2 regions of the Mesorhizobium sp. M0816 genome follow, and region 2 is predicted to be linked to the other one. Evidence: predicted binding sites of a transcription regulator. Region 2 holds the regulator's gene; the other holds the start of a gene.
The links. Region 2 encodes PhoB, which activates phosphate uptake and scavenging genes when phosphate is short. Its sites were predicted from a motif close to TGTCATNNANCTGTCAT; they were not measured.
Positions count from the first base shown of each region.

Region 1 (3,408 bases), on a different contig from region 2:
TTCGCGGGCGTCGTGCTCGGTGCGTATGCGGCGCACGAGGTCGAGCTCGGCCTGGAAGTCGACATAATGCGGCAGCTTCAGATGCTCGACGAAGCCGGTCGCCTGGACATTGTCGGAATGCGAGATGACGAACTCCTCGTCCTGGGCGGCGGCGATGACATCCTCACCCAACTCCGGGGCGCGCAGCGCGCGGTCGCATAGTGCCATGGCCATCGCCTTGCGCTCGCTCTGGCCGAAGACGAGGCCGTAGCCGCGGGTGAATTGCGGCGGCGCCTTGGCCGAGCCCTTGAACTGGTTGACCATCTGGCATTCGGTGACGCGGATGCTGCCGAGCGGCACGGCAAAGGGCAGTTCCGGCACGTCCAGTTCCAGTTCGACCTCGCCGATGCGAACCTCGCCGACGAAGGGATGGTTGCGCGCGTAGCCGCGCTGGGTGGAATAGCCGAGCGCCAGCAGAAACCCCTCGTCGCCGCGCGACAGCGCCTGCAGGCGGATGTCACGCGCCATCGGGAATTCGAGCGGCTCACGGGTGATGTCGCCGGGGACATGATCGCCGGGCATGTCGCCGTCGGGCTCGATCAGGCCTTCGCGGGCGAGGATGGCCGAGACGCGCGGCATCGCCTCCGCTTCGCCTGCACGCTGTTCCGGCTCGGCGACATCGCCGCCGGCAGCAAGTTCGGGATCGAGCAGCCGGTGGGTGTAGTCGAAAGTCGGGCCGAGCAACTGGCCGCCGGGCAGATCCTTGTAGGTCGCCGACACCCGCCGCTCGACCAGCATCGTGCCGGTGTCGATCGCCCTGGTGTAGCCGAAACGCGGCAGCGTGGTGCGATAGGCGCGAACCAGGAAGATCGCCTCGATCATGTCGCCGCGCGCCTGGACGATCGCCAATGCCGCCAGTTCCCTGTCGTAGAGCGAACCTTCGCTCATCACCCGGTCGACGCCGAGCGCCAGCTGCTCGACGATCTGGTCTAGACGAAGTGCGGGCACCGAACGGTCGCCGCGCCGGCGGTCGGCGAGCAGTTTGTGAGCATTGCGAATGGCCGTCTCGCCACCCTTTACCGCAACATACATGCTACGCCTCCATCATCTTGATGCGCGTCGTGCGCGGCAGGCAGGCAATTGCGTCGAACGTGGCGAGGATGATATCGACGCCACGCGGAAAACGCTGGTTGTTCTGCTTCCATTGCTCGACGAAATGGCGCGGCATTTGCGCCGGCGCGATCGTCGCCGTCTTCTCGATGCCCGGGCCTTCGAGCAGCAGCGCAGCGCCGGAGACGAGATCGCCGACCTCGAGGATCAGCGTCGTGGAGCGATCGGGATAATCCTGGGTGCCTTGCGAAAACCCGTCGAACGCCATCATCTCGGCCGGCGTGGCGATCAGCGCGAAATGCGCGTCGGCCGGGGTGTTGGCCAGCGGCGCGCCGGTATGGAAGCCAAGCCAGGATTTCACCGCCGCCGACCCCTGCAAAGCCGGGTCGAGCCAGAGCGGCGTGTCGTTGTCGCACAGCGTCAGCGCAACGGCGCCGGCGGTGGCCGATAGCGGCACCGGGGGATGGGCGAGGGCCGGCAGCGGCTGCACGCTGCCTGGCCGCGCCATCGCGTCCATCACGGCACGGAATACGGTCTGGGCATTGAATACCGGATCGGCGAAGCCGCCTTCAATGGATTGAGTGGCGATATCCATCAGTCTTCTCCGCGCACCATGGTGAAGAAATCGACCTTGGTCGCCGCCGTCTCGGCGCGGCGCTGTTCACGCGCCTTGGCCAGTGCCGCCTGCAATGGCGCAACGATCCTGATCTCGACCTCATTGCGGTGGGCCGGGTCCTGCCACAGCGCATCGGCGATTGCCGCCAGCCTTGCCTTCTGCTTGTCGCGGCCGAGCGCGTAGCAGTGGCCGACATGGCCGGACGCAAGCCGCACCGTGGCACGGGTGACCGTCGCCTCGCCGACATTGAAAGGGGCACCACCGCCGCCGATGCGGCCGCGTACCGTAACCAGGCCGGTTTCGGGGCCACGCAGAAGTTCCGCTTCGCAAGGCAGGCCGGCTTCGTCCCAGAGGCGGACGATGTCGTCGCCGGCCGATTGCGCCAGCGTCGCCATCACGGCCTTGCGCTCGGCCTGCTCTCGCGCTTCCCGTCCTCGCATGGCGGTGCTCCTCGTCTGCGTTCATTTTGTCTAGTGATATAGACAACTATACAAATTATATCCATTATCTAGCGCGTGTCCATGACGGGCACGTGACACGGGCCAAAAGATCGGCGCAAGGAATTGGGGCGGGAGATGATCGGACAAGCCAACAGCATCGAGCGGCGCAGCGGTGTCGCGCTGTGGCGGCAGATCGCCGACCAGATCCTGCATTCGATCGCCGCCGGCGATTTTCCCGAGAATGCCGCGCTGCCGCCGGAGATCGCGTTGGCCGGACGCTATGGCGTCAACCGCCACACGGTGCGTAGCGCTATCGCAGCGCTGGTGCAGGAGGGTGTGCTCAGGGCGGAGCAGGGGCGCGGCACCTTCGTGCTGTCGCGCAAGCGGCTGTCTTATCCGATCGGCGCCCGCACCCGCTTTTCCGAGGGATTGCAAGGACAGGCGTCCGAGCGGCATATCACCTTGCTCGCGTCATCGATCGAGCCGGCCAACCGTCGTGTCGCAGAGGGCTTAGGCCTTGCGACGGGGGCCGATGTGATACGCCTGGAAACGCGCGGCGAAGCCGATGGAATGCCGGTGTCTCGCGCGGCCGGCTGGTTCGATGCCAGGCGCTTTGCCGGCATCGATGCCGCCATGGCGGAAACCGGTTCGATCACCGCATCGCTGGCACGTTTCGGCATCGACGACTATCTCAGACAATCGACCGTGCTGTCGGCGCGCCATGCCGATGCCGCCGACCTTGCCGACCTCGACCTGCAGCCCGGCGCCATCGTGCTGGTCACGGTCGCCGTCAACGTCACGCCCGACGGTCAGCCGATACAGTTTTCGGAGTCACGCTTCCCGGCCGAGCGGATCGAGCTCAAATTGTCGGCGCTCTGAGATGCGGCAGCCCTGGCATCATCCGACTTGAATGACGGCCTTGATCAGGCCGGACTTCTCATGCGCCCAGCGGGCGAGGTCGTGCGGCGTCTCGCCAAGCGTGGTGCGGTGGGTGACCAGCTTTGCCAGCGGCAGCGCGCCGTTGCGGATCGAGGCGGCGACATGGTCGAAATCGGCTCGCAGGGCGTTGCGGCTGCCGATCAGCATCATCTCGCGCTTGTGGAATTCGGGATCGGAAAAGGCGATGTCGTCCTTGACGACGCTGACCAGGACCAGCGCCCCGCCATGCGCGACATGGGCGAAGGCCGACTGCACCGACCGGGTGTTGCCGGTGGCATCGAAAACCACGTCGAAGCCGTCGCCGCCGGTTGCTTCCCGCACCAG
Region 1 covers NZ_JAMYOT010000015.1:106,554-109,961, reverse strand. Annotated here, with positions in the region: gene NKI17_RS22895 (carbon-phosphorus lyase complex subunit) at 1-1,071, opposite strand, end outside; gene phnH (phosphonate C-P lyase system protein PhnH) at 1,073-1,684, opposite strand; gene phnG (phosphonate C-P lyase system protein PhnG) at 1,684-2,145, opposite strand; gene phnF (phosphonate metabolism transcriptional regulator PhnF) at 2,281-3,024, shown strand; gene NKI17_RS22875 (zinc-binding alcohol dehydrogenase family protein) at 3,043-3,408, opposite strand, start outside.
Region 1: the regulator PhoB is predicted to act here: its motif matches at 2,227-2,243, upstream of phnF (phosphonate metabolism transcriptional regulator PhnF).

Region 2 (3,408 bases):
ATGGTGTTCCAGAAGCCGACGCCGTTCCCGATGTCGATCTACGAGAACATCGCCTTCGGCGTCAGGCTCTACGAGAACCTCGGCAAGTCCGAGATGGACGGCCGCGTCGAACAGGCGTTGAAGCGCGCCGCGCTGTGGAGCGAGGTCAAGGACAAGCTCAACGCCAGCGGCTTGAGCCTATCTGGCGGCCAGCAGCAGCGGCTCTGTATCGCCCGCACCGTGGCCGTGAAGCCGGAAGTCATTCTGCTCGACGAACCGGCTTCGGCCCTCGACCCGCTGTCGACTGCCAAGATCGAGGAACTGATCGACGAATTGCAAGCCGACTACACGATCGTCATCGTCACCCACAACATGCAGCAGGCGGCGCGCGTGTCGCGCCAGACCGCCTTCATGTATCTGGGTGAACTGGTCGAGTTCGACCGGACCGAGAAGATCTTCACGTCGCCCCGCGAGAAGCGCACGCAGGACTACATCACTGGCCGCTTCGGCTGAGCCGTTCCGATCATGCATATGAGGACAGGACCATGGGCGAACACACAGTCGCTTCTTTCGACGAGGATCTCGAGCAGATCAGCAAGCTGATCCGCGACATGGCCGACCTCGCCGGTTCGATGGTCGGCGGGGCGACCAAGGCCCTGTTGAATTCCGACAACGTGCTGGCGCAACGCGTCGTTTCCGACGACGCCATCATGGATGCGCGTCAACGCGAACTGGACGACCGCGCCATAACCCTGATCGCCAAACGCCAGCCGATGGCCCACGATCTTCGCCATGTGGTCGGAGCGATCCGCATGGCGGGCGACCTCGAACGCATCGGCGATCTTGCCAAGAATATCGCCAAGCGCGTGAGTGCGGTCGGCCTCAGCGCCACGCCGCGGGACCTGTCGCATTCCATCGACGCGATGGCGCAGCTGGTTCTCATCCAGGTGCAGGGTGTCATCGAGGAATATGCTGCAGGCGATGCGGCCGCGTTGGCCAAGCTGCGTGCCGCCGACGAGCGCATCGACGTCAAATACACGTCCGTGTTCCGCGAGCTCTTGACCTACATGATGGAAGATCCGCGCAACATCACCGCTTGCACGCACCTGCTGTTCTGCGCCAAGAATCTGGAGCGGATCGGCGACCATGTCACCAACATCGCCGAAAATGCGTATTATGTGCTGACCGGCGAGCAATTGCCGGTCAATCGTCCGAAGCAGGACGAAACGACAATGTCCGCACCGGTGACATGATGGGGGTGCCCAGCCGATGATCGCACCACGCATAATGGTGGTGGAGGACGAGGAGCCGTTGGGTGTGCTGCTCCGCTACAATCTCGAATCCGAAGGCTACCAGGTCGAGGTGGTGACACGCGGCGACGAAGCCGAGATCCGTTTGCAGGAGAATGTGCCCGACCTTTTGGTGCTCGACTGGATGATACCAGCGGTTTCCGGCATCGAGCTCTGTCGTCGGTTGCGGGTGCGCCCCGAAACCGAGCGGCTGCCGATCATCATGCTGACCGCGCGCGGCGAGGAGAGCGACCGGGTGCGCGGTCTTTCGACCGGCGCCGACGACTATCTGGTCAAACCGTTTTCGACACCGGAATTCATGGCCAGGGTCAAGGCGCTGCTGCGGCGCGCCAAGCCGGAAGTGCTGTCCAGCGTGCTGAAGGTAGGCGACATCGTGCTCGATCGCGAATCGCACAGGGTCTATCGCAAGAAGAGCGAAATCAGGCTCGGGCCGACCGAATTCCGGCTGCTCGAGTTCATGATGCGGCATCCGGGCCGTGTCTTCTCGCGCAGCCAGTTACTCGATAATGTCTGGGGCGAGACAATCTACATCGACGAACGCACCGTCGACGTGCATGTCGGGCGGCTGCGCAAAGCCGTCAACAACGGCCGGATGCCGGATGTCATCCGCACCATCCGCGGTGCCGGCTATGCGATCAGGGAAGATTGACCCGCCTGGTCAGGCTACGTTCTTTCTGACGCTGGGCCTCATTTGCGCGCCCGGCGCGAAAATCTCCTGGTCGACGAAGCTTAACGCCCGCATCGCGCAGCCTTCGCGGATCAGTGGCAATTCGTTCGGCTCTGTATCGAAGGAGATCGAGCCTGAATGCTGGCCGCCGGCGGTCTGGGCGATTGCCTTCCGCATGGCCGGCTCGATCAGATCGAAGGCGGCGGCACTGGCGCCGACCATCGCGACCGGTGCCGGATCGATCAGCGCGAACAGCGAGCCGAGACCGAAACCCAGCGCTTCGCCGGCCTTGCGGTAGGCCTCGCGTTCCGGCCCATCTTTCTCGCGCGCCCGGGCCGCCAGTGCTCGCATGTCGGCGTCGCTGACGTCGGCGACCGGCTCGCTGTCTTCGCTCATCTGCCTGGCGTTGCGCCAGATGGCGTAGTTGCCGGCATAGGCCTCGATGCAGCCGCGCCGCCCGCAACGGCAGAGCGCGCCGCCCGGACGATGGATCATGTGGCCAAATTCGCCGCCCGAGGAATGCGTCCCGGTGAACAGTTCGCCCTTCAGCACCAGCCCCATGCCGATGCCATGCGAAAGCAGGATGGCGATGAAGTCGTCGCGATAGCGATCCGGATTGCGCCAGCGCAAAGCCACCGCCATCATGTTGCAGTCGTTCTCCACCGTTGCCGGGATGCCGAATTCGTCCTCCAGCATGTCGGCAAAGGCGATGTCGGTCTGCGGCGTGATCGGCGACCACAGCATGGCGCGTGCAGGGGAGTCGGTAATGCCCTGAATCGCCAGGGCGATGCGGGCGACACTGCGGACGTCAAGGTCTGGATCCTGCAGCCGGCGCCGGACGATGGCCATGCATTCACGGATCAGCTCGTCGCGCGGCATGGTCAGCGTGTCCAGCCGGCGCTGTTCCTCGGCGACCACCTGTCCCGTATAGTCGATAATGGCGGCCGACAGGAAATTCAGCGACAACACCACGGTCAGCACCGCCGCCGCTTCCGGGTTGAGGGCGAGGCCGACCTGCGGACGACCGCGTTTCAACGAAACGGGCTCACTTGCCTTGCTCTCGGCGAGGATGCCTTCCCGTATCAGGTCGGAAGAGATCGCCGATATGGTCGAATGACTGAGGCCGGTGGTAGCTGCGATCTCAGTACGCGATGGCTGGCCGGCCCGGCGCACCGCCGAGATCACCATCGCCCGGTTGCGCCGGCGCAAATCGTCATGGCGGATTCCGACCGACATTGTTTTGCTTTCCTCCCGGTTGCCGCGGCCGCTCATGAACCGGAAGCCGTCGGTAATGTCCGACAAATAGTGTCGAATGCAGGCAAATAGTGTCAGATGCAGGTGGCGCTGTCATCGTTTATTCCGACGCTCGAAAAAACTCGCAGAGTCATCAAAATCCATCAGAATCGATGTTGACAGCAGCCGGAGATCGGGCCAGTATTTTTTCGAGGCTCG
Region 2 covers NZ_JAMYOT010000008.1:39,997-43,404, reverse strand. Annotated here, with positions in the region: gene pstB (phosphate ABC transporter ATP-binding protein PstB) at 1-492, shown strand, start outside; gene phoU (phosphate signaling complex protein PhoU) at 525-1,232, shown strand; gene phoB (phosphate regulon transcriptional regulator PhoB) at 1,249-1,938, shown strand; gene NKI17_RS14115 (ROK family protein) at 1,948-3,192, opposite strand.